DNA from 2 places in the Thermobacillus sp. genome. Region 1 is predicted to be linked to the other one. Evidence: predicted binding sites of a transcription regulator. Region 1 holds the regulator's gene; the other holds the start of a gene.
What was found. The regulator LexA, encoded in region 1, represses DNA repair genes until DNA is damaged. The targets are predictions, from matches to a motif close to CGAACATATGTTCG.

Region 1 (15,393 bases):
CGCCGGTCTGGCCTATGGCGCGGACCGTTCGACCGCGGATACCGGCGGATTCTCCGGTGCGGCCGGCCCGGCGGCGGCGCCGGCCGCCGATGCTGCAAATCCGGCCGCGAAGCCCGGACCGGCGGATGCCGTTCAGCCTCATCCGGCCGCCGGGCAAGATGCCGTCCGGCCGGACGGCGAGCGCGAGGACTCCGAACGCCGGGCTTTTCCCGAGATGTCCTGGATCGGTCAGCTTCACGGCACCTATATCCTCGCCCAGAGCGAGGACGGCCTGTATCTGATTGACCAGCACGCGGCGCACGAGCGGATCAATTACGAATACTATCTCCGCAAATTCTCCGAGCCGCCGAAACTGAGCCAGACGCTCCTCGTGCCGATGACGCTCGAGTTCACGTCCGGTGAAGCGGAAGCGATCCGCAGCCGGCTTGACGCGTTCGCCGCGGCCGGCGTCGAACTGGAACCGTTCGGCGGCAGCGCCTTCCTCGTCCGGGCGTACCCCGAATGGCTGCCGCAGGGCAGTGAACGGGAAATCATCGAGGAGATGGCCGAATGGATTCTCGCGGAGAAGAAGTCGATCGACATCGGCAAGCTGCGGGAGAAGGCGGCGATCATGACCGCCTGCAAGGCGTCGATCAAGGCGAACGACCGGATGACCCGCGAAGAAGGCGAGGCGCTGATCGCCCGCCTGTCCGCCTGCAGCCAGCCGTATACCTGCCCGCACGGACGTCCGATCGTCGTCCACATCTCGACCTATCAGCTGGAGAAAATGTTCAAACGGGTGATATAATGATCGTGACGACCGGCATGAAGCCGACGGAAGAGGAAACCGCGCAGGCGAAAGGTCTGGCGAGCGAGCTGGGCGGCCGATACGTGCCGCGCGGCAACGCGACGCTGGCTTCCTTCATGAGGCGGTACGGCTCGAAGCGGGTGTTGGTCACCGGCCCTGACGGGCTCAGGCTGCACACGAAGGACGGCGGCCAGCCGCTGCGCTATCACCCGGGCATGGCGCTCGTCCGCGTCAAGCGGCTGCGCGAAGGCGTGCGCGATCCGCTCGTCGAAATCAGCGGGGTGAGGCCGGGGGACAGCATCGTGGACTGCACGGCCGGACTGGCGGGGGACGCGTTCGTGTTCTCCTTCGCGGCGGGTCCGACGGGCCGCGTCGTCGCCCTCGAGAGCGAGCCGGTGCTGCACGCGATCGTCCGCGAAGGCCTGCGCACCTACAAGACGGGAATGGACGATGCCGACGCCGCGCTGCGGCGGATCGAACTGATCCGGTCCGATCATGCCGAATATTTGTCATCCCTGCCGGATGACAGCGTCGATATTGTCTATTTCGATCCGATGTTTCGCATTCCGGTGCACGAATCGTCGAGCATGGAGCCGCTCCGCGGCGTCGCCAATCCGGCGCCGCTCTCGCATGAGGCCGTCCGCGAGGCGAAGCGCGTCGCGCGCCGCGCCGTCGTGCTGAAGGAAAACCGCGACAGCGGCGAATTCGGGCGGCTCGGCTTCACCTGGGTGATGCCGAAGAAAACGTCCGCCGTCGCATACGGGGTGATCCGCGTTGAACGTCATTGATCTCCGCACCGGCAAACCCCGCCTGCTCGTTCTCGTCGGCCCGACGGCGGTCGGCAAGACGCGCTACAGCCTCGAGATCGCGCGCAGATGGAACGCCGAGATCATTTCGGGCGACTCGATGCAGATTTACCGCGGCATGGACATCGGAACCGCCAAGATCAAGCCGGATAAGACGGAAGGCATCCCGCACCATCTGATCGACATCCGCGATCCCGAAGAACCGTTCGCCGCGGCCGAGTTTCAGAAGCTGGCGCGCGAATGCATCGAAGAGATCGTCGCGCGCGGACGGCTGCCGTTCATCGTCGGCGGCACGGGGCTGTACATCGAATCGCTCCTCTACGGCTTTGATTTTCCCGAGGCGCCGTCCGACAGTCGGGTCCGTTCGGAGCTGAAGCATTATGCCGAGGAGCACGGCGCCGAAGCGTTGCACAAGCGGCTCGGGGAGGTCGACCCCGAATCCGCGGCGCGCCTTCATCCGAACGATGTGAAGCGCGTCATCCGCGCCCTGGAGATCGCGCTGGAGACGGGAGAGGCGATGTCGACGAAGGTCGCCGGCTTCCGGGAACCGAGGGAATCGCCGTACGCGTTCTGCCTGATCGGGTTGACGATGGACCGGAACGTCCTGTATGATCGCATCAACAGGCGCGTCGACGCAATGATCGACGAGGGCCTGGTCGATGAAGTGCGGGAGCTGCTCCGGCGCGGCGTGCCGCCGGAATCGACTTCGATGCAGGCGATCGGCTACAAGGAGATCGTGCCGCATCTCACCGAAGGCTTGCCGCTGGAAGAAGCGGTCGAGCGGCTGAAGCGCGACACGCGTCGTTACGCGAAACGGCAGCTCTCCTGGTTCCGGCGGATGAAAGGGATCGAATGGGTGGATGTGACGGACGAAGGAAATTTTATCGCCAATCTGGAAGCCATTCATGCTATAATAACAGGAAAGTTCGAGGATTAGCCCGAATGTACATGTAACCAATCTTTTCGACGGGGGTAACGGCCCATGAGCAAATCCATCAATATTCAGGATACGTTTCTCAATCATCTTCGCAAGGACAGCGTTCCCGTAACGGTCTATTTGACGAACGGCTTCCAGATCCGGGGCGTCGTCCGGGCATTTGACAACTTCACGATCGTCATCGAGAGCGAAGGCCGTCAACAGATGATTTACAAGCACGCAATCTCGACCTTTACCCCGCAGCGCAGCATCTCGCTCATGCCGGATTCGGGAGCCGAATCCTGACAGAAGCGAAACTTTTTGACCGCCCGCGTCGTTAATTCAAATAACGGATCGACAAGGAGCAACCCGCCCCTTGGTGCCGCAACGGTGAACTTGAACCGCCGGAGCGGCCCTGCCGTGGGTTGTTCTTTTGTTTCCGGGAAACATAGAGAGAACAGGCAACCGAGACGGAGGAGGGGAGTCTGCTGTGACGACAAATCGCAATCCGAAGCGTCCGTCCGGCGGCAAGACATCCGGGAAGGCGGACAAGAAACGCGGGGGAAGAAAAAGGGGAAGACACTGGTTTGGCTGGTTTCTGGCCACCGGTTGTCTTGCGGTCGTCTGCGCGGTGGTTGGCTATCTCCTGATCGTGCTGAACGGAGAACGGATACTGGCGGCGAACCAGAAAGCGTTCGAGTTCGCCGAGACGACGATCATTTACGACAAGGACGGCCGCGAAGCGGCCGCACTTGCGACGGTGGAGAACCGGGAATATGTGAAATTCGGGGATATCCCGGAGCTGGTGTACCGGGCGTTCGTCGCGGTGGAAGACCGGCGCTTCTATGAGCATGAAGGCGTCGACTTTTGGGCCATCGGCCGCGCGATCGTAAAGGACATCATGGCGCGGAGCATGGTGGAAGGCGGCAGCACGATCACGCAGCAGCTCGCAAAGAACATGTTCCTCAGCCATGAGAAAACGTTCTTCCGCAAGGCGTCGGAAGCGTCGATCGCCGTGGCGCTCGAGAAGAATCTGTCGAAGGACGAGATTCTGGAGCTGTATCTGAACCGGATCTATTTCGGCAGAGGCGCGCACGGCATTCTGGCGGCGTCCAAGCTTTATTTCGGCAAGGATGATCTGAACAAGCTCGAGATCTGGGAGATAGCGACGCTGGCCGGCATTCCGAAGGCGCCGAACGTTTACAACCCGATAAGCAACCATGAGCGGTCGCAGGAGCGGATGGCCGTCGTGCTTTCGCTGATGGAGCAGCAAGGACTGATCACGGCGGAGCAGGTGGAAGAGGCGAAGAAGAAGGCGGCAGCATACGAGCCGCCGGAAGACGCTTATGCGGGCGCGGCATCGCAGAAATATCCGGCTTTCGTCGACTTTGTCGCCACCGAAGCGGAACGGGTGACCGGACTTACCGAAGAAGAGCTTCGCGTCGGCGGATACAGAATTTACACGACGTTGAACGTTAACGCCCAGCAGATCGTCGAGAAGGCGTTCGCCGATCCGGACAATTTCGAGGAGAGCGCGGATGACCGGATCGTCCAGGGTGCGATGGTCATCATCGATCACCGGACAGGCGAGATCGAAGCGATGGCCGGCGGACGCGAGTATCAGAACAAGGGGCTGAACCGGGCGGTGCAGCCGCGGCAACCGGGATCGGCATTCAAGCCGATCGCCGTTTACGGCCCGGCGCTCGAGTCGGGCGACTGGTACCCCTGGTCCAAACTGCAGGACGAGAAGAAATGCTACGGCGATTATTGTCCGACAAACCCGGGCGGCAAATATGCGGGCTCGATCACGATGCGCCAGGCGCTCAAAGAGTCGCGCAACGCCTCGACGGTCTGGCTGCTCAATGAAATCGGCGTGGATCGCGGCCTCGAATTCGCGAAGCGGCTCGGCATCGAGCTGGATGCGGACGACCGCAATCTGGCCATCGCCCTCGGCGGTCTGACGCGCGGGGTGACGCCGATGGAGATGGCGACGGCCTACAGCGTGTTCGCCAGCGGAGGCGTATCGGTCGACCCGCACGCCATCGTGCGCATCGAAGACCGGAAAGGCAAGGTCATCTACCAGTACAAGGCGCCGGAAGCGAAGCGGCTCATCAAGCCGGAGACGGCCTGGTACATGACGGAGATGCTGCAGGCGGTGCTGGAGAAAGGCGGAACCGGCACGAAGGCGCTCATCAACCGCCCGGTCGCCGGCAAGACCGGAACGACCGAGCACGGCATTCCGGGCTTCAAGTCGAGCGCCAACCGCGATGTCTGGTTCGTCGGCTATACGCCGGAATGGACGGCCGCGGTCTGGATGGGCTATGACCGCACGGATGAGCAGCATGTGCTGAAACGCGGCAGTTCGATGGCGGCGGCGCTGTTCGCCAAGGTGATGGGGGAAGCGCTGAAGGATGTGCCGGCATCGTCCTTCACGAAGCCGGAAGGCGTGAAGACGGTCGTAAAGCCGCCGACCGTCGGAGGATTCTCCGTTACTTGGAGCGATGCGGATCTCGGCGTCCGCCTGTCGTGGTCGCGGCAGGGCGAGGGACTGCTCTACCGCGTCTACCGCAAGGCGGAAAACGAGGACGAATTCGAGCTGCTCACCGTAACGGAAAGCACGACGGCGCTCGACCTTGCGGTCGAACCCGGCGTCACGTACGAATACTACGTGACCGTCTATGACAGGGAGCACGCGCTCGAAGGCGACAAGTCAACGATCCGCGGCGTGACGGTGCCCGATTCGATCTGGCCGGATCCGGAGCTGCCGTCGGATTTTCCGGACGGCGATTTTGACGGCAATGACGGAGGCATCTGGCCGTTCCCCGGTGAACCTGACGATTCCGGCATCCCCGGAGACGGCGAAGACGGCGGTCAGGATGACGGACAGGACGGAGGATCTGGCACGATTCCCGACGGAGGATGGAACAGCGGCGGATCGAACGGCAGCCGAAACGGCGAGCTGCCCGGCAACAGCGAATCCGGAAACGGCGGCGCCGGGCAGCCGGCCGGACCCGGAAACGGGGAAACGGAAGAAGGCGAGGCGGAAGAACCGGCGCCCGTGGACGGCGCGCCGGCTCCCTGACGCATGGCGAAGGCGGATTATCTCGCTGCCAACTGGTGATGAGCGGACAGATGTGGTAATCTTTTTTCATAAAGAGTCTCATCACATGCGGAAAGGTATCTTGCCATGAAACGTAAATTCTCGGATCGGGCCAACTGGCGGCGCATCCTGCGCAGAAGCTACAGCTGTCTGGCGCTTGACGGCGACGACTACCGCGGCTTGGTCACGTTCTATAGGATTCATGAGCTCCGCGAGCCGCTCTGGAAAGAATACAACGGACGCAGGCTCTGTCTGGCGAACCGGGGCTATCTGTGGATGCAGCATTTTCCGAAGGGCGAACATTTCGTTGTCACGACGATGTTCGATGACAAGGGCAAAGTCGTGCAATGGTACATCGACATTTGCAAAAATCAGGGCATGACCGACCAGAAGGTGCCGTGGTTTGATGATCTGTACCTGGACATCGTCGTGCTGCCGACGGGGGAAGTTTACCTCCTCGACGAGGACGAACTGGAAGAAGCGGTGAAAAACGGCGAGGTGACGAAGCGCGACGCGGAGATGGCGCGCAGAACCGCCGAACGGCTGCTGTCGATGATCCGGAACGGCCGGTTCCGTTATTTCACGCTCAGCCTGCGGCACCGCAAACAGCTTGCGGAACGGATCGTCGGGAAAGATCCGTCATGAAGGCGGCGGAAGCGCAGGCCGTCCGCCGGCGGAAACGCCGATCCGGACTGCCGGTGCGTCTGCTGAAGGGAGCCCTGTCTGCGGCCGTCGCCTGCGCGGGCTGGATCGCCTGGATTTATTGGAAGATCGAATCGTTCGAACCGAAGATGGAACTGCCCGAATATGACGCCGGCATCGTGCTCGGTGCGGCCCTCTGGAACGGCGAGCCGAGTCCGGGTCTGAAGGAACGGCTGGACAAGGCGTTCGAACTGTACCGCGAAGGCCGGTTCCGCGTGTTTATCCTGACCGGCGGCTATGACCATGCGGGTTCCCGGCTGACGGAAGCCGAAGGGATGAAGCACTATCTGGCCGCACTCGGCGTGCCGGAAGACCGGCTCCTGCTCGAGCCCGAAGCGCGGAGCACCTATGAGAATCTGGCGTTCAGCCGGGACGTCATGGATCGGGAAAGGCTTCGCACGGCGCTCATCGTGACGCACGATTTCCATGCGGCTCGGGCGCGGGATGTCGCGCGCTGGCTCGGCTACGAACAGCCGGGGTTCGCGGCGGCGGAATCGTCCGTGCTTCCCGCGTCGCAGAGACATGTCCGGGAAATCGCGGCTTTCACGAAGTGGAAGCTCGACAGCGTGCTGCTGCGCATCGGCCTGCAAATTCCCGACCGGCCCGGCTTGTGAACCTTGCGCGTCCGCATCCGATTCTGCTAATATCTCGGACCGCTCGCGAATAAGATGGATAAGGCATCAGGCGGACCGTCGACATCGTCCGATCTATCTGAGAAGGATGGGATGTTCTTGATGAACGGACGCGCAGCAGCGGCGGGCGGCACGGGAGCGCCCAGACCTTCGCGGCAGATCAGCATCGTCCTGCGGCCCGTCGAGCCGGCCGCATCACCTGCGGAACAGCCGGTGAGCGAAATGGTGAAGGGCGTTGAACCGGGCTCGCCTTTCGCCGAAATCCAGCGCGAGCTGGACGCGATGGTCGGCATGGAGAAAGTGAAGGCGCTCATCTACGAGATCTATGCGCTCCTTCATGTGTCCGGTCTGCGGGCGGCGGCGGGGCTGTCGGTCGGCCCCCAGGTGTATCATATGATTTTCCGCGGCAATCCGGGCACGGGCAAGACGACGATCGCACGCATTGTGGCGAAGCTGTTCCAGAAGATGGGCGTGCTGCAGAAGGGACACCTCATCGAGGTGGAGCGGGCGGATCTCGTCGGCGAATATATCGGGCATACGGCGCAGAAGACACGGGACCTCGTGCGCAAGGCGCTCGGCGGCGTATTGTTCGTGGACGAAGCCTACAGCCTCGCACGCGGCGGCGAGAAAGATTTCGGCAAGGAAGCGATCGATACGCTTGTGAAAGCGATGGAAGACTACAAAAATCAGTTCGTGCTCATCCTTGCCGGTTACCCCGAGGAAATCGACATGTTTCTGATGTCCAACCCCGGCCTGCCTTCCCGTTTCCCGATCCGGATCGACTTTCCGGATTATACGGTGGACCAGCTGGTCAAAATCGCCGAGCTGATGGTGAAGGAGCGGGATTACGAGATGCAGCCGCAGGCGGTCGCCAAGCTGCGCCAGCATCTCGCCGAGCTGAAGCGCGAATCGATGTTCGCTTTCAGCAACGCGCGCTATGTGCGCAATGTGATCGAAAAGGCGATCCGCCACCAGGCGGTGCGGCTGCTCAATCTGTACGGCAGCGGCCAGCCCGGCAGGCAGGAGCTGATGACGATCCGGCCGGAAGATTTTCGCTGGGATACGGAGGATGCGTAAAGCCGGCGGACCATACATTTCAGGCAATGAAGGAGCGGTGGCGGCATGACGACGCTGCACGAGACGGCGGCTGACATTCGGGAACGGGCGATTCTGGTCAGCCTGGTGACGGACGAGATGAAGCGCGCCGGCGTCGATCCGGAATACTCGCTGCGCGAGCTTGTCGCGCTGGCCGAAACGGCCGGCGTCGAAGTGCTCACTGCGGTCACGCAGCACCGCGAGGCGCCGGACCCGCGCTTTTTTCTCGGCAAGGGGAAGGTGGAAGAACTGCGCGCGGTCGCGCAGGAGCTCGGTGCGACGACGGCCATTTTCGACCAGGAGCTGTCCGGCGCGCAGGTGCGTAATCTGGAGGAAGGGCTCGACCTGAAGATCATCGACCGGACGCAGCTCATTCTCGACATTTTCGCAGGCCGCGCAAAGACGCGGGAAGGCATCATCCAGGTCGAGCTTGCCCAGCTCAGCTATCTGCTGCCGCGCCTTGCGGGCCACGGCAAGAATCTGTCGCGGCTCGGCGGCGGCATCGGCACGCGGGGGCCGGGCGAGACGAAGCTGGAGACGGACCGCCGCCATATCCGCGAGCGGATCGCGGATCTGAAGCGGCAGCTCAAGGAAGTGGTCCGCCACCGCAGCGTGCAGCGCGAACGCCGGCGCAAGACGGGCGTCACGCAGGTCGCGCTCGTCGGCTATACGAACGCCGGCAAGTCGACGCTGCTCCGCGAGCTGACGAATGCGGATGTGTACGTCGAGAACCAGCTGTTCGCGACGCTCGATTCGACTTCGCGCGCCTGGACGCTTCCGGACGGGACCGAGGTCGTCCTGACGGATACGGTCGGCTTTATCCAGAACCTGCCCCACGAGCTGGTGGCCGCATTCCGGTCGACGCTCGAGGAAGCGGCGGAAGCCGATCTCATCCTCCATGTCGTGGACAGCTCGTCGCCGTACCGGGAGGAGCAGATGGCGGTCGTCGATCGGATTTTGACCGAGCTCGGAGCCGGAGACAGGCCGCGGATCGTGCTGTACAACAAGATCGACCTGTGCACGAATGAGGAACTGCATCTGCTCCGGCGGGACGGGGACGCGCTGCTCGTCAGCGCGTTCTCGGCAAGCGACCGGGAGGCGATCGGCCGCGCCGTGCAGGACAAGCTGACCGGCGAAATCCGTTCGTTCGCGATTCCCGCCGCAAGGGGCGATCTGATCGCCCTTGCGCACCGGATGGGTGAAGTTGTCGAACAGTCGGTCTCGGACGACGGGGAGACGATGCGGATTGCGGTACGGCTGAACAAGCGCGAATATGAGGTGAGCGGATATAAGCTGCAGCCTTATGCGCTGTAGGCTGGGGCCAGGTTCGTTCCGGACCTGGCTATTCTGTTTCGCCGCCTTGCGATTGATTACCGGAAACGAAATGTGCTTTAATGGGTCTGACAATTATGAAGCGATGGGATGGAGACTGGATGATTCACGGCATTGACAGCGAACTGCTCCGTCTCGCCGAGGCGGTGGAAGAGCGGATCGCCCCGCGGCTCCGCGAGGCCGACCGGATCGCGGAACGGAACCAGTGGAAAGTGATCCGCGCGTTTCAGCGCCACAAGGTGAGCGATTTTCATCTGAACGGTTCAACCGGATACGGATACAATGACAGCGGGCGCGAGGCGCTCGACCGGGTGTATGCCGACGTGTTCGGCGCGGAGGCGGCGCTCGTGCGGCCGCATTTCGCATCCGGCACGCATACGATCAGCTGCGCGCTGTTCGGCGTGCTCCGGCCGGGGGACGAACTGCTCTACATGACCGGGCGGCCGTATGACACGCTGCACAAAGTGATCGGCGAGCCGGGAGACGGCAAGGGATCGCTGCGCGATTTCGGCATCGGCTACCGGGAGGTGCCGCTGGCCGAAGGCGGCCGCGTCAACTGGGACGCCGTGCTGGACGCGATCGGCGAGCGGACCCGCGTCATCGCCATCCAGCGGTCGCGCGGCTACGACTGGCGCGCATCGTTCACCGTGGACGAGATCGGCGAGATGGTGCGCCGGGTGAAGGCGGTCAAGCCCGACGCCATCGTCTTCGTCGACAATTGCTACGGCGAATTTACCGAGGAGACGGAGCCGACGGAGGTCGGCGTCGATCTGATGGCCGGCTCGCTGATCAAAAATCCCGGCGGCGGGCTGGCGCTGTCCGGCGGCTACATCTGCGGCCGGGCCGATCTCGTGGAGAAGGCGGCCGGCCGGCTGACCGCGCCCGGCATCGGCGGCGAAGTCGGCGCGACGGCCGGCATGCAGCGCTGGATGTTCCATGGATTTTTCCTTGCGCCGCACATGGTAGGGCAGGCGGTGAAAGGGAGCATTTTTGCCGCTGCCATGTTCGAGGAGCTGGGCTTCGAGTCGAAACCGCGCTGGAACGAGCCGAGAACCGATCTGATTCAGGCCGTCCGGTTCGATTCGGCCGACTCGCTCATCGCCTTCGTGCAGGGCATCCAGCAGGCGGCGGCCGTCGACGCGCACGCCGTGCCGGAACCGGGCGACATGCCGGGATATGCGCATCCCGTCATCATGGCGGCCGGCGCGTTCGTGCAGGGCGGAAGCCTGGAACTTTCGGCCGACGCGCCGATCCGGGAGCCGTATATCGCGTATATGCAGGGCGGGCTGACGTACGCGCACGCAAAACTTGGGGTGCTTTCCGCCTTGACACGGCTTGCCGAACGGTCTAACATTGTAATTAAACCTAACATTTCTTGACACGTTTTATTCGTGTCGATACGAGTACCCATACTACAAAAAATTGGAAGGTTGATGCGGCATGGGTGACGAGATCCGCAGAAACATGGCGCTCTTCCCGATCGGCATCGTGATGAAGCTGACGGATTTGACCGCCCGCCAAATCCGCTACTACGAGCAGCACGGTCTGGTCATGCCGGCGCGGACTTCGGGCAACCAGCGCCTGTTTTCGTTCAACGATGTCGAGCGGCTGCTGGAGATCAAGTCCCTGATCGAGAAAGGCGTCAACATCGCCGGAATCAAGCAAGTGATGAATCCGGTTTCAAAGGAATCGGAAGAAGCGACGGTCATTACGCCGCAGACGGAAAGCAAACGCCGCGAACTGACGGATCTGCAGCTCCACCGGCTGCTCAAGCAGCAGCTGCTCGAACGCCGTCCCGGCAGGACATCGCTCATCCAGGGTCAGCTGTCCAGGTTCTACAACAATAAACCTTAATCGCGGCAAGGAGAGGATAAGATGGGCTACACCAAGGAGGACATCCTGCGCATCGCGCGGGAGCAGAACGTCCGGTTCATCCGTCTGCAGTTCACGGATCTGCTCGGGACGATCAAGAACGTTGAAATTCCGCTGAGCCAGCTCGAGAAGGCGCTGGACAACAAGATGATGTTCGACGGTTCCTCGATCGAGGGTTACGTCCGGATCGAGGAGTCCGACATGTATCTGTATCCCGATCTCGATACATGGGTCGTCTTCCCGTGGGTGACGGAAGACCGGGTCGCCCGTCTGATTTGCGACGTGTACATGCCGGACGGGACGCCGTTCGCGGGAGACCCGCGCGGCATTCTGAAACGGGTGCTGAAGGAAGCGGAGGAGCTCGGCTTTTCCACGATGAACGTCGGTCCGGAACCGGAGTTCTTCCTGTTCAAAACCGACGAGCGCGGCAATCCGACGCACGAAGTGAACGACCAGGGCGGCTATTTCGACCTCGCGCCGACCGACCTCGGCGAGAACTGCCGCCGGGAAATCGTGCTCACCCTCGAAGAGATGGGCTTCGAGATCGAGGCTTCGCACCATGAAGTCGCGCCCGGCCAGCACGAGATCGACTTCAAGTATTCCGATGCGGTAACGGCGGCGGACCGGATTCAGACGTTCAAGCTCGTCGTCAAGACGGTTGCGCGGCAGCACGGCCTGCATGCGACGTTCATGCCGAAGCCGCTGTTCGGCGTGAACGGATCGGGCATGCACTGCCATCTTTCGCTGTTCCGGGACGGCGAGAACGCGTTCTACGATCCGGACGATCCGCTCGGTCTGAGCGATACCGCGCGCTGGTTCATGGCCGGGGTGCTGCATCACGCCCGCGGGTTCGCGGCCGTTACGAATCCGACCGTCAATTCGTACAAGCGGCTTGTGCCCGGCTATGAAGCGCCGAACTATGTCGCCTGGTCGGCGAGCAACCGGAGCCCGATGGTGCGCATTCCGGCGTCGCGGGGGCTGAGCACGCGGATCGAGGTGCGCAACCCCGATCCGGCGGCCAATCCGTACCTTTGCCTCGCGGTCATGCTCAAGGCCGGACTTGACGGCATCAAGAACCGGATGAGACTGCCGGCGCCGACGAACCGGAACATCTATGTCATGACCGAGGAGGAACGGATCGAAGAAGGCATCCAGATGCTGCCCTCGAGCCTGCGCGAAGCGCTGGACGAGCTGATCCGCGACGAAGTGATCTGCGAGGCGCTGGGGGATCACGCCCTGTCCTATTTCTACGAACTGAAGGAAATCGAATGGGACATGTACCGCATGCAGGTTCACCAGTGGGAACGCGATCAATATTTGACGCTGTATTGATGAATAAGAGCAAAGGAAAAGCCCCGCAAGTTCGGCATCGCTGCCGGACAAGCGGGGCTTCAATATTCGGGCGCCGTATTCAACGGATGCTGCGGAACAATCCGATGACTTTGCCGAGAATCGTGACATGTTTCAGCCGGATCGGCTCCATCGCCGGGTTCTCGGGCTGCAGCCGGATATGGTCGCGCTCCTTGTAGAACGTCTTGACGGTTGCTTCGTCGTCTTCCGTCATCGCGACGACGATGTCGCCGTTCTGCGCCGTCTGCTGCTGGCGCACGATGACATAGTCGCCGTCGTGGATGCCGGCTTCGATCATGCTGTCGCCCTTGACCGTAAGCATGAACACATCGTCATCACCGGTGAAATGGGCGGGGAGGGGGAAATATTCCTCGATGTTCTCCGTCGCCGTGATCGGCGCGCCGGCCGTTACCTTGCCGACGACCGGGACGCGGGTGACGGCGAGCGGGAACGGCAGCTGATCTTCGTTGTCGTCATCCAATATTTCGATCGCGCGCGGTTTGGTCGGATCGCGGCGGATGAGTCCCTTCTTCTCCAGCCGATCCAGGTGGCCGTGGACGGTCGAGCTGGAAGCAAGGCCGACGGCTTCACCGATTTCCCGAACGGAAGGGGGATAGCCTTTCTCCCGGACTTCCCGTTTAATGAATTCCAGTATGGCTTGCTGGCGGTTGGATATTCTGGACACGGCATTCACTCCATCAAATATTGGTTACACCAAATTATAGCACAGAACCCGAGTTCGCACAAACATTCGTTCTCGAAAACACAGGTTCGCATTTTTGCAGGAAATCCGGCGGACGGCTCAAAGCGGGAACATGCATTCCCGGAACAAATGTTCTAAAAATGATTGACGGCAAACAGATGTTCGTGTTATGATGGGATTACAAAACGAGAACGTTTGTTTGGGGTGTTGGCCATGATGTATGTAAGTGAATGCCGGTCCTATCGTTCCATCCAAGAAAGCCGTCCTGGCGAAGTTGGACAGACTTCCGCGGTTCGCAGGCAACGCGCGGCGAGCGGGGAACGGATCACTTTCATGCGTTATGCCGCAGCCATGCTGTTCATCGTGCTGGTCAGCGCGGGTTTCATGATCATGGGAACCGGCGCGTCGGAACGGGTGCCGGCCGAACCGGCTCCCGCGGAATCGGTCATTGTCGTGGATGCCGGCGAGACGCTGTGGGAGATCGCCGCAGCGGCGAAGGCGGAAGGGATGGACACGCGCCGCGCCGTCTATGAAATCCGGAAGCGCAACGGTCTGGACGGCAGTGTGATCCAAGCGGGACAGCAGCTCGTCATCCCGGATTGGTCCGGCCGCTGATCCGGTGCGGAAGCGGAAGACGGGAGCGTCCCTGTCGATTGCCGATGGATTGGCCCGGGAACGGTTCAAGCCGTTTCCGGGTTGTTTTTGTTTTGTTGTCGGCTTGACAACGATCCGGCCGGGATGTCAAAGTAAGGTGTGGTATGTCAGGGGTATGGGAGGCACATCACGCATGGACGAATTGACGGCGCGCATCAACGAGCTTGCCCGCAAGCACAAGACGATCGGTCTCACGCCGGAAGAGACGGCGGAGCGGGACAAGCTGCGCAGGCAATATCTGGCGCGTTTCCGAAGCAATCTGAAACAGCAGCTCGACGCGATCCGCTGGACGGATGAAACAGGCGGCACGTTGAAGCATTAGCGTATAGAAGGGGGAGCTGGCATGTCCCGCTCTTGGGAACGGAAAGTCCGCAAGAACACGGAACAGCTGAACAAACGGCGCAAGAAAGCCGGTCTCAAAGCCGTCGCTTCGCCGGGAGCGGTGACGGACCGCTACAGGGGACGCAATTACGTCTTGCCGGCTTTGTTGATCCTGTTCATCGGCTTCTACATTTATATGATGACGATTCCCGCGGACGATCCGAACACGACGAATCCGTTCGAGACGCCGATCTTCTGGCTGACGGTCGCGTGTTATCTGGCGTTGGCGGCGCTGTTCTGGTTCCGACGGCCCTATCTGCTCGTGGGAAGGGATTTCGTCGGCACGCGCAAATTTACCGGCGACAAGACGCTGACGGCAAGCGCGATCAAGGCGATTACCGTCATCCGTCCGGGATACATCATCATCGAGCCGAAGAAGGGCGGCAACTGGGTATTCTCGCGCATGCTGAACCGGTATCCGATCGACGAGATGGCCGACCGGCTGCAGCGGTTTGCGGAGGATAACCGCATTCCCTACACCGAGCAGCAGAAAGACAAGAAAAAGTAATGACGGGAGAGAAACCGGATGGCAAAACAAGCGGTACTGTTCGACCTGGATGATACGCTGCTGTGGGACGAACGCAGCGTGAAGGAGGCGTTCGAGGCGGTCTGCCGGTATGCGCAAGAGCGGACCGGCGCGGATCCGGAGAAGCTGGAAGCGTCGGTTCGCCGGGAAGCGCGAGCGCTGTACGAATCCTACGAAACCTATCCGTTCACCCAACGGATCGGCATCAATCCGTTCGAAGGGCTGTGGGCGCGTTTTCGCGAGGGAGAGCAGGAGGAGTTCCGCAAGCTCGAGGCGCTTGCGCCGGCCTATCGCCGTGAATCGTGGATCCGCGGCCTGCGCGGCATCGGCATCGAGGATGAGCGGCTCGGCGAAGAATTGGCCGAACGGTTCCCGGCGGAGCGCCGGGCGCGGCCGCTCGTCTACGACGAGACGTTCGAAGTGCTGGATCGGCTGCGCGGCCGCTACAAGCTGCTGCTCTTGACGAACGGATCGCCCGATCTGCAGCGCGAGAAGCTGGCCGGCGTACCGGAGCTCGCGCCGTACTTCGACCATATC
Region 2 (15,393 bases), on a different contig from region 1:
CGTCAGGTGAATCGCAGCAGCCAGCACAATGCCGCCGAGGACGCCGAGCGCAAGGCCCGTCAGCGTCCGCCAGACGGTGGCCAGCGTGTGCATCTGAAGCCGCGGCCAGACGTTCGGCTGCATCGCTTCGCGCACGATCGCAGACGGGCTCGGCAGAATGTACGGCTCAATCGCGAACAGACGGACCGCCGCTTCCCAGGCGGCGGCGCATAATGCGATGACCGCCAGCGGCGGCCATCCTCTCATCCATTTATTGCCCATCGGGATATTTCTCCAGCAGGCGCGCCATCGAGGCGCCTTCGGTCGGATTGTAGTAAATCTTCACCTGCGAAATGATGGACGGGCATCCCGCCTCGATCAGCGCGTCGTTCATCGCCTTCACGAGCGGAAGCAGCCGGTCCAGATCGCCCTCGATCGTCGTCTCGAGCGGCCCGACCCGGTAGGGCAGCCCCGATGCCTTGATCACGTCGATCGCTCGGTCCACGTAAGGGATGACGCTTTCCCCGCCGGGTGTGTGGGGCAGAATCTGAATGCTCAACAGTGCGTCGGCCATGCCGGATTCCCCGCTTTCTTCCTTTGTGCTTCGAACGCCCTCACCGACTTACTCCGGCAGGAACTCGTTCGTGAATGCCGCTTCCGGATCGAACTCGCCTTCCATCACGCCGTGCTCGGCCATCCATTCGGCGTAGTTTTTCCATACTTCCAGCTTCTGCTCGCCCCAGCGCGGCGCATCGTCCTGATACTTCGCGCTGAGCCATTTCTGGCTCGCCTTGACGAGCTCCGCGTTCAGGTCGGGCTCGGCGGCGATCAGAATGTCGGCCGCTTCCTCGGGACTTTCGATCGCGAACTTGTACCCCGCGGCCGCGCCGGCGACGAACGCCTTCACCAGATCCGGCTTCTCCTCGATCAGCTTCTCGCTCGTTGCAAGCACCGGCGTATAATAGTCGAGCTTTTCGCTGTAATCGGTCAGGTAGATCATGTTCAGTTCCTCGCCGCGGAGCTCCGCCTCGATGCCGGTCCAGCCGTAGAAAATCCAGAAGAAATCGACGTCCCGCTTCACCGCGGTGAAGAAATCGGTGTCGCCGACGTTCACGAACACGACTTTGCTTACGTCGCCGCCGTCTTCCTGCATGATCGAGTCGATGACCGCTTCCTCAACGGGCGAACCCCAGCCGCCGTATTTCTTGCCTTCGAAATCTTTCGGCGTCTTGATGTTCTTCTCCGCCGGCGAAGCGAAGCCGGACGTGTTGTGCTGGATGACGGCCGCGATCGACACGATCGGCACGCCGTTCGTCCGCGCGAGGGTGACCGCTTCCTGGTAGCTGACACCGAATTCGACTTCGCCGGAGGCGACCATCTGATCGGCGCCCGCTTCGCCGGGCTGGATGATCTCGACATCAAGTCCCTGCTCGGCGAAAAATCCCTTGTCCCGCGCGACATACAGCCCCGTATGGTTCGTGTTCGGCGACCAGTCGAGCACGACCCGCACCTTCTGGAGCGGCTTGTCCGATCCGTCCGCGGCTCCGCCCGCATTGGCGGCATTACCGCCGTTTTCGGTGTTTCCGCCGTTTCCTCCGTCATTGCCGCTTCCCCCGCCGCAGCCGGCCAGAACAAGCAGCAGCGCGAGTGCGAGCAGACCCCAGCTTTTTCTTCTTTTCCTTCGCATTCCGGTCCTCTCCCGTCCTTGCATCTGTTGTCGCGACAACAGACGACAGGCGCCCCCCTGACCGGAAGGCGCCTTCGATTCGGTGCGCATGAGCGTTGCGGCTCGGCATGCGGTCTGACGCATGCGGCGCGCTGCTTGACGTTTCCCTACGCTGGCATTATCCAGATCAGGTTACAGGGTCGGTATCGCGTCCGGATACCCTCTCAGCCGGCTGTCCCAGCTCCCCGGGGCTTCTGTTCGGTTGTCGTCACGCTCATTATAGCAGACGGGCGCGAATGCGCAAGTGCGGGCGGAGTATCAGGCGCCTTCCCGCAGCTTTTCCTCCAGAATGCGCCGGTTGGCCTTCAGCCCTTCATCGTCCGGCAGCCACCCGAGCGCGGCTTCGTTGTGTCTTGCCGCATCCGCCCAGCGGCCGAGCTGCCCGTAGCAGATGGTGAGCCGCGCATGCGGCAGCCACGTGCGGCAGGCGTTGTTGACGACGCCGAGCCAGCCTTCGGCGAGCGGCGCGTCCAGCGCCCGCTCGTACCAATAGGCGGCCGTCCGCCAGTCCCCCGCTTCCTCGAACCATCCGCCGAGCGCGCAGCACACTTCCGCGTGGGGCGCGTCGAACAGGAACGAGCGGAGCAGCGCGTCGATCCGGCCGGCCGGATCGCCCAGACGCCGGCAGCAGTCGGACAGCCTGAGCGCGGCCGTCACCTTGTCTTCCCGGTAGCCGGCCGGCTCAGCCAGGTACGCCCGATAGGCTTCCGCCGCCTCCCCGAAACGTCCGGCGTCCGCCAGCTCGTTCGCGTAATAATAGAGATCGCGCCCCTTGAGACCGCCGGTTTCGGCCGCGATCCGCTCGTAGATGCGCAGATTCCGGTCCGAATGGTCCCGGGTGGTGCGATAATGCGCGATGCCGATATCGACAGCGATGGCATGGGCGCCTGAGATGTCCAGATACTCGTGCACCCGTCCGTGCCAGCGATAGCCCCGGCCCCGCCGGACGAGCCGGCAGCGGCGCGTCGCGACCGTCGGCCTTCCCGCCGCGTCGAACGCCAGCCAGTACGGCATGAGCACGGCGTTGGCGTGATCCGGAATCTGCGCCTTGAACGCCGCGAATTTTTCCCGCTCCCCGTCGGGCAGCACGTCGTCCGCATCCATCCACATGATGAACTCGCATGACGCCTGGTCGAACGCGAAGTTGCGCGCCGCCGCGAAATCGTCCACCCACTCGAAATCGCAGACGCGCGCGCCAAAGGAGGCCGCCACCTCCTTCGTGCGGTCCGTCGAACCGGTATCGACGATGACAAGCTCGTCGACGACCGGAGCGACCGATGCGAGACACCGGCCGAGCACCGCTTCCTCGTCGCGGACGATCATGCACAGACTGATCGTCGTCACGTCCTCCCTCCTTTCCCGGGTTCGGACCGTTTCTTCCGCGCTTCCGCGAGCTGCCGCTGCAGGTCCCTCAGCTGGCGGATGAGCCCTTCGATCCGGCCGTCCTTCTGTTTCAACTGCTCCTCCAGCGCCTGAATGCGCGCGTTCTGGCTCTGGATCATGCCTCTCATTTTCCCCGCCCCCTGCTGATACTGCCGCTCGTAGGCGAGGAAATGTTCCTCGTCCAGCCGGATCAGACGCTTCAAGCGGTCGGCGTTGTCCGGTCTGCGGAACCTGAGCGACCGCTTGCGGCCGGCATAGCAGAGGTAGCGGTGATGCACTTCCATCGTAAGCTCGTCGAAATACGGGTCGGTCAGTTCCGCGAGCCGTCCCGCGTAGAACGTCTGCTTGTGATCATGGAACGCGTGCAGGCCGAACGGCACGGTGATGATGCAGACGCCGCCGTCCGCCAGCCAGCCCGAGACATTGGCCAGCACCCGCTCCGGCTGGGTGAAATGTTCGAGCACTTCGCCGAGCAGCACCGTGTCGAACGGGCCCCAGTCGTGCGGCTTTGTCGCATCCGCCGTCATGAAGCGGACGTTCGACCGGACGATGGCGGGCTCCTTCGCCAGCTCCGCCCGCGCATAGCGGATCGCCTCGTCTTCCAGATCGATGCCGAGCACCTCATACCCTTCGCGGCCAAGAAGAATCGAGGCGATGCCCTGGCTGCAGCCGACATCCAGCACCCTTTTGCGTCTGGCATGCCTGCACATCCAATGAATGCGGGCGCGCGTCGCTTCGTGCGACGCGCTGGAGCCCGCCTTACCGTAGTACCGCTGGTTGACTTGATCTTCATTGACCATGGATCTCACCCCTGCGCGGCGGGCAGCCCGAGAGACGGCTCTCCCAGCCGGGCGATATGTCCGCTTTCGAAGCCGTCGAGCACATTCCTCGTATCCAGCACGAGCGGCGCATGCTCCGCGATCAGGCGAACGTCGACCGAAGCATGCCGGGTCAGGATAACCGCCAGATCGAGGCCGGCCAGCAGTTCGGGCGTAAGGCTCACCGTCCGGAACGTCCGTCTGCGATGGCGGAACGACGGCACGAGCGGATCGCAGCAGACGACGTCCGCCTGCCGGGCGGCCAGTTCGTCCAGAATGTCCAGGGCGGGCGATTCCCGCACGTCGTCGACATCCGGTTTGTACGCGATGCCGATCAGCGCGATGCGCGCGCCGCGCACCGGCTTCCCTTCCCGGTTCAGCAGCTCCGTCACCCGCTCGACGACGTGCTGCGGCATCCGCCGGTTCACCTCGTCCGCCAGCTCGATCAGCTTCATCGGCCGGCCGTATCGCTTCGCCGTCCAGTTCAGGTAGATCGGGTCGACCGGTATGCAGTGGCCGCCGATCCCCGGACCCGGCCAGAACGGCAGGAAGCCGAACGGCTTCGTCGCCGCCGCCCGCACCACTTCCCATACGCTGATGCCGAGCCGTTCGCAGAGCAGCGCAAATTCGTTCACGAGCGCAATATTGACATTGCGGAACGTGTTCTCGAACAGCTTGGCGGCTTCGGCCGCCGCCGTCGAGCTGACGGGCACGACCTGCTGCACGATCGAGCGGTAGAACTTCACGCCCGCTTCGAGGCAGGCCGGCGTCGCGCCGCCGACGATCTTCGGCGAATTGTCCAGCCGATAGACGCGGTTGCCCGGGTCGATCCGCTCGGGCGAGTAGCAGAGATGGAAATCTTCGCCGACCCGCCAGCCGCGTGCCTCTTCGACGACGCGGCGGATGAGCTCATCCGTCGTGCCCGGGTACGTCGTGCTCTCGAGCACGACCAGCGTTCCCCGCTTCAGATGCGGCAGCATGGCGGCGACCGCCGAGCGGATGAACGTCAGATCCGGCTCGCGCTCCGCCGTCAGCGGCGTCGGCACGCAGATCACAATCGTCTGGGCCCGTGAAACGGCAGCGTAGTCGCCGCCGGCGGTGAATTCGCCTTGGACGGAGCGGATCGTCTCGTCGTCGATACCGATCACCGTCGACTTGCCCGCGTTCAGCCGGTTGATTTTCTCCTCGTCGACATCCAGTCCGTACACCCGGTATCCGGCCTTCGCCAGCGCCACGGCCATCGGAAGCCCGACATAGCCGAGTCCGACCACGGCCGCAGCGGGCCGATCATGAGTATCCATATCGCGCCTCCTCTCCGCCTTGATGGCGCCGTCAGTCCCCATGCCGCCTCAGAACCCGCCGGCATCCAGCAGTCCGGCGATGCCCGCCTTGTCCAGCAGTTCGTCGTCCGAGCGGTACGGCTGCGGCTTCGCCGGCCGGCAGGCGGCATATTTGCGCGCAAGTTCGGGTTCGGGGGACGGCGGCAGAATGACGAGCACTTCGTCGTCGTAATGCCGCGCATGCAGCGCTTCGCGCGCGGACACGAGCGTCTCGTGCAGCTTCTCGCCCTCCCGGATGCCGATTTCCCGTATTCTCACATCCGCGCCCGACCGCTCGATCATCACCTCCGCCAGATCGCGGATGCGGCAGGCCGGCATGCGGATGACGAACGTCTCGCCGCCCAGCGCCGCCTCCGCCGCGCGCAGCAGCAGGCCGATCGCTTCGGGCAGCGTCATGAAGTAACGCGTCATCTCCGGGTGCGTAATCGGCAGATCCTCGCCGCGGCGTATCCGCTCCAGGAAGAACGGCACGACGCTGCCGTTCGTGCCAAGCACATTGCCGCCGCGGATGCAGACGAACCGCGTTGCGTCGGTCAGCCTGTTCGCCCTGAGCGTCAGCTTCTCGGCGATCGCCTTCGTCATGCCGTACACGTTCACCGGGTCGACCGCCTTGTCCGTCGATACGTCCACAACCTTCCGGACCCGCTGCGCAATGGCAGCCCGGATGACGTTCTCGGTTCCGAGCACGTTCGTCCGGAACGCCTCGTCGGGCTGCCGTTCGCAGATCGGCACATGCTTCAGCGCCGCGAGATGGAAGACAATATCGACGCCGCGGCAGGCGTCATGAACGGCGTCGTAATCCCGCACATCGCCGATGATGAACCTGACGCACCCGTCAGAGCCGAGCTCCCGTTCCATCTCGACTTGCCGATGCTCGCCGCGGGAGAACACCCGAACTTCCCGCGGGTCGTATTTGTGAAGCAACGTATGGACGAGATGGCGTCCCCAGGACCCCGTCCCGCCCGTCACCAGGATGGTGCTGCCGCTGTACATGCCCTCGTCTCCCTTCTCAGCCGGCGGGCGGCTTAGATGAATTCGCTCAGCACGGCTTTCATCTGCTGTTCGCTCAGCCTGCCCTTTGCCGGCACTTTTTTCCTCGACGCGTTGGCGCCGTGCACGATGTTCACGTAGTTCCGCCCCGGCAGCAGCTCGTGGGGCAGCTTGATGACAAAGCCGTGGCCTTTGCCGGGGAGCTTCACGCGGTAACCGTCCAGATAGTCCTTCGTCTTGTAGATGTACGTATAGAACTGCGGCGAAAAATGGTACACCTCGGCCATCACGTTCTCGATCGTGTCCCACATGTAGCCGTTCTGATTGATCAGGGCGACGGTGCCCGGCTTCGGCTTCCAGTCCATGAGCAGCTGCACGAACGTTCTGCGGTACAGATCGTCGGAATCGAGCCGCGCCACGAACAATTCGTCACAACCGGATGTGAACGCGCGTATCGCTTCGACGCAGGTCCGCTCCGAGCCGAACCGCACGTTCGGGGGGAAGTCCTCCCAGTCTTTGCGCAGCGGTCCGTTCAGCAGCGGCTCGGATTCTTCCGCAACTTTCAGCAGCGCGAGAAAGTCGGGGTTCGTCTGGCGCTGCAGACAGCGGAGGGTATATCGCCGGAAGATGGCGATCCGGTTGCGGATCCATACCGGCTTGAGCCGATCCGGGACAATGCCGTAGTTGTTGAAATTGATCTCGATGACGACTCGCCTGGCCATGTTCAACCTCCTTGCTTGTTCCTCGTTCAATGTATGAATGCAAGGCGCCGGCCGCATGGTTGATTGATCTCGTCCATTCGTCCAAATCCGGCCGCAGGCCGCAGTCGGCGGCGGACATCCATGCCCCTCGGCAAGCCGGACATATACTGAAAAATGAATCCCGCACCATCTCTGTCCTTCGGGAGGAATGATACATCGTGGATCGAACGCAGCTGATGCAAGCGCAGGTGCTGCAGCGCATTGCGCATGCGCTCAAGACGAAATCGCCGCTGTCGCTCGTCCGCGTAGGGGACGGCGAGAATCTCGTGCTCGCCCAGCAGACCGTCTGGCCGATCGACGCCGTGCTGAAAGAGCCGTGGGCCGTGAAAGCAAACGAAGGCAAGAAAGGGCTGCGGCTGCCGAACCTGCCCTTGCGCGACGCCGTCGCCGAGTCGATCCGCAAAGCCGACATCGTTGGCATTCTGCCCTTCGGCGACCGGACGATCCACGCGCCGGACTACCTGAAGCGCAAGTTGACGGATCGCGTATTCCGACATTTCCGCATCGTGCCGAAAGCGGTCTGCCACGCCTGCGTGAACCGGATGCTGGCGACGGATCCGATGTTCTGGAAGACGCTTGCCGGCAAGCGGATCGCGGTCGTGACGCACCATGCCGACGCGGCGAAGCGGGTCATCGAGAACCGTTTCCGGGGCATCCGCGTCACGCTGACCTATCCGTTCTCCGACTATTCCCAGATGGAACAGGCGCTCAAATTTCTTTCCGACAACCGCAACCTGTACGACATCGCGCTGTTCTCCTGCGGCGTCAACGCCGTCGTGCTGGCTCAGCGCACCGCCGAACAGACCGGCAAAGTCGCGCTCGACTTCGGCAAAGCGCTCCATATCATCACAAAAGGACGCCCGAACTGAATCGGGCGTCCTTTTGCGCTTGGCAATATGAACAAGAACCCCGGGAGCCGGGGTTCTTCCCGAAAACCGGGGTTCTTGCGCAGGGCGGCGCACTCAGGCGGTCGAGGCGATGCCCCGGAACACTTCCGGGCCGTTCCGCACGGCCGTCGTCGTGCCCGAGATAAAGGCCGTGTAGACCGTCTCCGCAGCCGGCGGCGCCAGCAGATCCTGTGCCGTAAAGGAGTGCACTTCCGTCGTGCCCGTTACGCTCACCGTCCCGGTCAACGTGAAGATGACATTGGCGGGGTTGAACGTCGAGCCGCGGACGATGTCAACCGTGAACGTGTCGCCGATGTCGCCGCTGATGCCGACCATGCCGTCCAGCGCGATAATCGTGTTCGGCGCGTTCTGCGTCTGAAGCCCGATGATGCCGAACAGCGTCGGCGTAGCGCTCAGCGGTACGTTCGGAGCACCGACCGTGTTGGAGTTCATTGAGCTGCGTTGATCGAGGAAAACTCCCATCCCATTCACCCCCTGCTTGCCTGAGATGCTACAGTCTATGGGATTTGGTGCTAAGCGGTATAGACAAACTATGGAGGATAAATGAGGATTTTTTTATTCCGCGCCGATCACATCCCGCATCTTCGCCCACATGTCCCCCAGCGCCGTGCGCAGCCGGATCCGTCCGGCCTGCGGATCGACCTTCGTCACGACGCCCGTCACCTCCCGGTCCGCATACTCGCCGTACAGCTTCAGCGTGACCGGCCGGCCCGTCTCGAGCGATTCGCCGATCCGAAGCGCCAGCTCCTCCATCTCCTGTTCGTCAAGCACGGGGCGCTCTTTGCGGTTCAGCGACTCCCGGTGGCCATTGATACGCTCCTTGTGTTCGGGCAGCATCATCCGGCTCGATTCCCAGAGCAGATTGTACCCGGATGTCAATTTGTTCACGCGCGGTTTTGCCATTGCTGTCCGCCATCCTCTCTTCGATGTCTGATCCTCTGTTGATGATTAGCCGACGTCTGACCCGCACTTGCCGCCTTTCTTCCGACCCGCTCCTGTCGCCTTTCCGCTCCCGGGAGCCGGCCCGAACTTTCCGGACCGCCGTCTGCGCGAGGCCGCCGACCGTGCTCCGCCGCCCTGCGCATGCCGCTCCGGCGTCATTTGTAATGGCCGCCGATCTTGCGCGCCCGGTCCCTCGCCTGCCCGGCCTCGGTGAGCGAGACGGCCCGGATGATCGAATCGTCGCCGTACTTGTCCTTGATCCGGTCCGTCGCCTGTTCGAGGGCGCGGTACTTCTCCCGGTGGTCGAACAGCAGCAGCTGATATTCCCGGTCGTCCTGCAGACCGGTCATCGCGACGCCGACCTTCCGCACCGGCAGGCCGTCCCAATGCCGGTCGAACAGTTCGCACGCGAACCGGTAGGCGTCGTTTGTCGCCTGGGTCGGATACGGCAGCGTCATCTGCCGGAAAAACCCGCTCGGCCGGTCGAAGTCGGCGCCCTGGCAGCCGACGGCCAGCGTCCGGCCCATCTTCCCCTTGGCCCGCATGCGCCGGCAGACGAGCTCGCACAGCTCGAGCAGCACGACCCGCAGTTCTTCCCGCGTCTCGTAATCGCGCGGCAGCGTCATCTGGTGGCCGATGCCTTTCTGCCCGATGTGGGTGTCCGGCGTCACCGGCGAATCGTCGCACCCGCGCGCGATGCGCCAGATCATCTCGCCGTTGATCCCCCAACGCGCCCGCAGCCGGGAAAGCGGCGCCCGCGCCAGGTCGCCGATCGTCTCGATGCCCATCCGGTTCAGGTGCGCCGTCATGCGCGAGCCGATCATGAACATTTTGCCGACCGGCAGCTGCCACAGCGTCTGCTCGAGACGATCCGGATCGAGCCGGAAAATGCCGGTCGGATGCTTCTTCGCGTAGTTGTCGCACGCCATCTTCGCCAGCACCTTGTTCGTGCTGATGCCGAACCGGACGTAGACGCCGGTCTGCTCCAGCACCTGCTTCTGGATCCGGCGGGCCGCCTCCTCGGGTCCGCCGAACAGGCGGGCCGATCCGGTCAGATCGAGGAACTGCTCGTCGATGCTGTACGGTTCGACCATGTCCGTGAACGACTCGTAGATGCGCGTGATGAGCAGGGAATACTCAATGTATTCCTGCATGCGCGGCTTCGCCACGATCAAGTCGGGGCACTTGCCCAGCGCTTCACCGAGCCGTTCGGCGGTGGTGACGCCGCGCGCCTTCGCGAGCGGGCAGGCGGCGAGCACGATGCCCGAACGGCGCTCGGGATCGCCCGCCACAACAAGCGGCTTCTCCTCGTACTCGGGATGTTTCGCCTTCTCGACGCTGGCATAGAACGACTGGCAGTCCGCCAGCATGATCACCCGCTGTTTCCGCGCCATCGCCCCGTCCTCCCCCGAGACAAGAACGTATGTTCTTATCATATTCAAAATACACGAACTTATGTTTGTGTATCAACAGTATTTTTCTGTAAGGTTCAGCGGGCGCGCATGCGCAGGCAGTGGCGGCGGCACGCCGCAAGACGCTATAATGGCCTCAAGAGAAGAACGCAAAGGAGAATCGCGCATGTGCGGCCGCTACACGATCACGGTGACGCTGGAAGAGCTGATGGTGCGGTACATGATCGGCGTGACGAACATTCCGTACCACCGGCCGAAATACAACGTCGCGCCGGGGCAGATGGTGCCTGCCGTCATCAGCGACGGCCGGACGAGCCGGCTCGGGGAACTGAGGTGGGGACTCATCCCGTCCTGGGCGAAGGACGAGAAAATCGGCAGCCGCCTGCTGAATGCCCGCGCGGAGACGGCCGCGGACAAGCCGGCCTTCCGCGGGCCGCTCCGAACGAAGCGCTGCCTCGTGCCGGCGGACGGCTTCTACGAATGGCGGACGGAGCCGGACGGCAGCCGGCAGCCGCTTCGCATCGTGCTGCGCGGCGGCGGTATCTTCAGCATGGCCGGCCTGTACGAGACATGGACCGCGCCGGACGGGCGGCGCATCAGCACGGTGGCGATCCTGACGACGGAACCGAACGAACTGATGGCGCCCATCCACAACCGGATGCCGGTCATCCTGCGTCCGGAAGACGAGGCGCTCTGGCTGGACCGCAGCGTGCGCGATCCCGAAGCGCTGCGGCATTTGTACGCGCCTTATCCGGCGTCCGAGCTCGAAGCGTATCCGGTCGGAAAAGCGGTCGGCAGCGTCAAGGTCGACGATCCGTCCCTGATCGAGCCGCTCGCCAAATCCTGAGAACGGACGGCATAGGGCATATAAAGGAAAAACTTCCTCCGTCCGCGGATCCGTGTGACGAATCCCGGAACAGAGGAAGTTTTTTCGCTGTCCGACCCGCTTGACCCGCAGCGCCCTAACGGAACATGCTCCACAGCCGGAGCAGATGCAGCGTGTTGTTCGGATCGATCCGCTGCGCGATCACGAATGCGATGATCCGCTCTTCCAGGTCGGACGTGAGCGGCTCGTTCAGGATGGCGGCCGCCGAGCGCACAAGACGGCGCACCTTCGCCCGATCCTGAAGGTCGTACTTGGTCACGCCGTTAAGCAGCGCCTTCATCCGCTCCTTGGTTGCCGGATTTTTCATCTTCCGTTTGACGCGCTCGACCAACTCGGGCCGAATGCCGTACTGCTGATAACCCACGCGCGGCACCTCCATCGCATTGACGGTCCGGCCGGGCCGGGGCCGTCATTTCAGGATATGACGTCCGCACCGCGCAGTTGTCATCCGCCGCAAATTTCGGCCGAAAATAATTCAATCGAGCTGTTCGCCCTGAAAGACCGGATCCCGCATCAACATCTCGCGCAGCCGCGCGCAGGCGGGATCGTGCCAGAAGGCCTCCCGCGACACCAACTCCGCCGCGTCGTCCCGCGCCGTCTCCAGCAGCGCGTAATCGGACGACAGATCCGCCACCTTGAAATCCGGCAGGCCGCTCTGCTTCGTGCCGAAGAAATCGCCCGGTCCCCTGAGCTCCAGGTCGCGCCGCGACACTTCGAACCCGTCGTCGGTCTCCGTCATGATCCGCATCCGCTCAAGGCCGGTCTCCGATTTCGGATCGGCGATCAGCACGCAATAGGACGCGTACGACCCGCGTCCGACGCGTCCCCGGAGCTGGTGCAGCTGCGACAGGCCGAACCGGTCGGCGTCCATCACGACCATCAGCGTCGCGTTCGGCACGTCGACGCCGACCTCGACGACGGTCGTCGCGACGAGCACATGCGCTTCGCCGGACGCGAACTCGCGCATGACCGCGTCTTTCTCCGCCGCGGTCAGCCGGCCGTGCAGCAGCCCGACCTTGAGATCCGGGAAGGCCTGCTGCATCTGCTGATGCAGATCGATGACGTTCTGCACGTCCAGCTTGTCCGATTCCTCGATCAGCGGGCAGATGATGTAAGCCTGCCGCCCCGCCGCCACTTCCCGCCGGATGAAGCCGAGCACGCGGTCCAGCATGTCGTGCCTGACCCAGTACGTCTTGATCGGCACCCGCCCTTTCGGACGCTCGCGCAGCGTCGAGACGTCCATGTCGCCGAACACCGTAATCGCCAGCGTCCGGGGAATCGGCGTCGCCGTCATCGTCAGCACGTCCGGATGGATCCCCTTGCGGCGCAGAATGCTGCGCTGGCCGACGCCGAACCGGTGCTGCTCGTCCGTCACGACCAGGCTGAGGCTGCGGAAATGGACATCTTCCTGAATGAGCGCATGGGTGCCGACGACGACGTCGATCATGCCCATCTGCAGCCCGGCGAGCACGTCCCGCCGCTGCCGCTCGGTCAGGCTGCCGGTCAGCAGCGCCACCTGGATGCCGTGCGGCGCAAACAGCTTCTCCAGCGTGCGCAGATGCTGCTCGGCCAATATCTCGGTCGGCGCCATCAGCGCCCCCTGATGCCCGCTCTTCACGGCGGCATAGAGCGCGATAGCCGCGATGACCGTCTTGCCGGAGCCGACGTCACCCTGCAGCAGCCGGTTCATGCAATACGGCTGGCGCATGTCGTGCAGAATCTCGTTCACCGCTTTCTTCTGCCCGTCGGTGAGCTCGAACGGCAGTCCCGCCGCGAACGCGCGGATCGCCGCGTTGTCCGCCGTATGCGCGATGCCGTCCCGCTTGCGGCGCGTATGCGCGCGGTAAGCCTGCAGCTTGAGCTGGAACAGGAACAGCTCCTCATACGCCATCCGCCTGCGCGCGGCCTGGCCTTCTTCCGCGCTGCCCGGCGCGTGGATCCGCATTACCGCTTCCCTGCGCGGCATCAGCCCGTGCCGCTGGATCAGCTCGTGCGGCAGCACTTCCGGCACGAGATGGCCGAACTGCTGCAGCGCCTGCGCGATCGTCTTGCGCATCCAGCTTTGCGTGATGCCGCCTCCGACCGAGTAGACCGGCTGCAGCGTGCCGGTCTTCGACGCCCCGCGGTCGGGAAACTCCGATTCGGCCACCGTGAGCTGGCGCCGGTGCCGGTCCCATTTGCCCGTCAGCGTAATGTCCCGTCCGGGCGTCAGCTGATCCTTCAGGAAATGCCGGTTGAACCAGACAGCCGTAATGAGCATCCGGCCCGCCGCCACGCGGCAGGACATGCGGGTTTTGCCGCCGTAGCGCTGCACGACCGGCGGGGCCGCGATTTTGCCCTGTATGGTCGCCTTCTCTCCATCTCCGACTTCTTCCAGCTCCCGCACCCGGTAATCCTCGTAGCGGAACGGGAAATATTCCAGCAGATCCGCCGCCGTACGGATGCCAAAGGCGTGAAGCTCCTCTTCTTTCCGGGCGCTCACGCCTTTGATCTGCCGTACCGGGATCTGGTCCAGCCTGATATTCATCACGTTCACGCCTTGTACATGAAGACGGCTGACGTGCCGGGTCCGACATGCGCGCCGATGACGCCGCCGATGAGCACATGGCGGACGCTCCGGACGTCGAACTTCTCCTGCACCCGCGCCAGCAGCTCCTTCGCGTGTTCGTCGTACTTGCTCCAGCCGATGCCGACATGGACGGGCGAACGGCCGAATTCTTCTTCCAGCATTTCGATGATGCGGTTCATGGCCTTCTTGGTGCCCCGCGTCTTCTCGACCGGCGCAACCACGCCGTCCTGGATCGTCAGAATCGGCTTGATGTTGAGCAGACCGCCGATCAGCGCGGCCGCTTTCCCGATCCGGCCGCCCCGCTGCAAATATTCAAGCGTATCGACGAGGAAATAGATGCGCATGCCCTTGAGCAGCCGATAGGCCGCCTCCAGAATCTGCTCCTTCGAAGCGCCTTCCCGGGCCATTTCCGCCGCGAGCAGCGCGGCCGCGCCGAACCCGTGGGAAGCGGACCGCGAGTCGACGACCGTGATGTCGGGTTCGCCTTCCAGCATCGATTTGGCGATGACGGCCGACTGGTACGTGCCGCTGAATTCCGAACTGAGATGGAACGAAATGATCTGCGCCTCCGGATCCTTGTCGAGAATGCACTGGTACAGTTCGAGAAAATCGTTCGGCGAAGGCTGCGACGTCGTCGGCATGACCAAGGACGCTTCCAGCATGTCGTAGAAATTGCCGGGACCGATCGTCACCCCGTCGAGATAGGTTTCTTCCCCGAAATGCACCTTGAGCGGAATCATCTCGATGCCGAGCCGCTGACACTCCTCCGCGGGAATGTCCGATGTGCTGTCCACGACGATTTTCACCGCACACATGCTTGACGCCTCCCGTCTTTCGCGAATGATCGTTCGATTACTCCACCGCAATCAAATAGGGATACAGCGGCTGTCCGCCCTCGAATACTTCCAGTTCGGCGTCGGGATATGATTCCTTCAGCCAGTCGGACAGCGCCGCGGTCTCCGCGTCATTCGTCCCTTCCCCGGTCAACACCGTGACCAGTTCGCCGCCGTCTTCCAGCATCTTCGCAAGCAGCGTGCGGCAAGTCTCCTGCAGGCTGCCGGAAGCCGTGACAATCTCCTTGTCCATGATGCCGATATAGTCGCCTTCCCGGATCGTCAGCCCGCCGATCGTGGAATCCCGCACGGCAAGCGTCACTTCGCCGGAACGGACCGACTCGGCGGCTCCGCGCATCCGCTCCTCGTTCCGCTCGGCCGTCTCCGCTTCGTTGAACGCGAGCAGCGCGGCCAGCCCTTGCGGAATCGAGCGCGTCGGAATGACGGTGACGGAGCGGCCGCTCATTTCCGCCGCCTGCTGCGCGGTCAGGATGACGTTGCCGTTGTTCGGCAGCAGATAGATCTGCTCCGCGCTGAGCGATTCGATCGCCTGCAGGAAGTCTTCCGTGCTCGGATTCATCGTCTGCCCGCCCGACAGCACGATATCGGCTTCATGCCGGAGGAAGATGTCGGCGATGCCGCCGCCCATCGCGACGGCGATGATGCCGTACGGCGCGAACTCGTGCACCTGCTCGGGCGACACGCCCTGCACGGGAGCGCCGCCCGTCAGCACTTCGGGCGCCGCCAGTTCCGGCCCGTCGCCGGCAGGCTCCCCCTGATCCAGCAGCTCGCGGTGCTGCTCGCGCATGTTCAGGATGCGGATGTCGATCAATTCGCCGTAAGGCA

Region 2: a site for LexA is predicted at 10,296-10,309, ahead of C6W55_RS13205 (DNA polymerase IV). Genes of this name have one in related genera too.

Annotation. Positions count from the first base shown of each region.
Region 1 covers NZ_QEWA01000033.1:106,734-122,126, reverse strand. Annotated here, with positions in the region: gene mutL (DNA mismatch repair endonuclease MutL) at 1-787, shown strand, start outside; gene C6W55_RS06705 (class I SAM-dependent methyltransferase) at 787-1,575, shown strand; gene miaA (tRNA (adenosine(37)-N6)-dimethylallyltransferase MiaA) at 1,562-2,530, shown strand; gene hfq (RNA chaperone Hfq) at 2,576-2,815, shown strand; gene C6W55_RS06690 (transglycosylase domain-containing protein) at 3,000-5,591, shown strand; gene C6W55_RS06685 (ribonuclease FAU-1 family protein) at 5,697-6,254, shown strand; gene C6W55_RS06680 (SanA/YdcF family protein) at 6,251-6,925, shown strand; gene C6W55_RS06675 (AAA family ATPase) at 7,046-8,020, shown strand; gene hflX (GTPase HflX) at 8,066-9,352, shown strand; gene C6W55_RS06665 (methionine gamma-lyase family protein) at 9,472-10,749, shown strand; gene C6W55_RS06660 (MerR family transcriptional regulator) at 10,811-11,224, shown strand; gene glnA (type I glutamate--ammonia ligase) at 11,246-12,574, shown strand; gene lexA (transcriptional repressor LexA) at 12,654-13,277, opposite strand; gene C6W55_RS06645 (LysM peptidoglycan-binding domain-containing protein) at 13,629-13,910, shown strand; gene C6W55_RS06640 (DUF896 domain-containing protein) at 14,083-14,271, shown strand; gene C6W55_RS06635 (hypothetical protein) at 14,293-14,838, shown strand; gene C6W55_RS06630 (HAD family hydrolase) at 14,857-15,393, shown strand, end outside.
Region 2 covers NZ_QEWA01000044.1:42,043-57,435, forward strand. Annotated here, with positions in the region: gene C6W55_RS13150 (ABC transporter permease) at 1-261, opposite strand, end outside; gene C6W55_RS13155 (thiamine-binding protein) at 251-553, opposite strand; gene C6W55_RS13160 (ABC transporter substrate-binding protein) at 602-1,666, opposite strand; TPP riboswitch at 1,793-1,902, opposite strand; gene C6W55_RS13165 (glycosyltransferase family 2 protein) at 1,964-3,049, opposite strand; gene C6W55_RS13170 (class I SAM-dependent methyltransferase) at 3,046-3,888, opposite strand; gene C6W55_RS13175 (nucleotide sugar dehydrogenase) at 3,894-5,207, opposite strand; gene C6W55_RS13180 (polysaccharide biosynthesis protein) at 5,256-6,239, opposite strand; gene C6W55_RS13185 (glycosyltransferase) at 6,272-6,958, opposite strand; gene C6W55_RS13190 (GT-D fold domain-containing glycosyltransferase) at 7,156-7,866, shown strand; gene C6W55_RS13195 (hypothetical protein) at 7,960-8,367, opposite strand; gene C6W55_RS13200 (YolD-like family protein) at 8,461-8,808, opposite strand; gene C6W55_RS13205 (DNA polymerase IV) at 9,003-10,241, opposite strand; gene C6W55_RS13210 (SOS response-associated peptidase) at 10,426-11,106, shown strand; gene C6W55_RS13215 (stage VI sporulation protein F) at 11,222-11,509, opposite strand; gene recG (ATP-dependent DNA helicase RecG) at 11,621-13,672, opposite strand; gene C6W55_RS13225 (DegV family protein) at 13,678-14,529, opposite strand; gene C6W55_RS13230 (DAK2 domain-containing protein) at 14,567-15,393, opposite strand, start outside.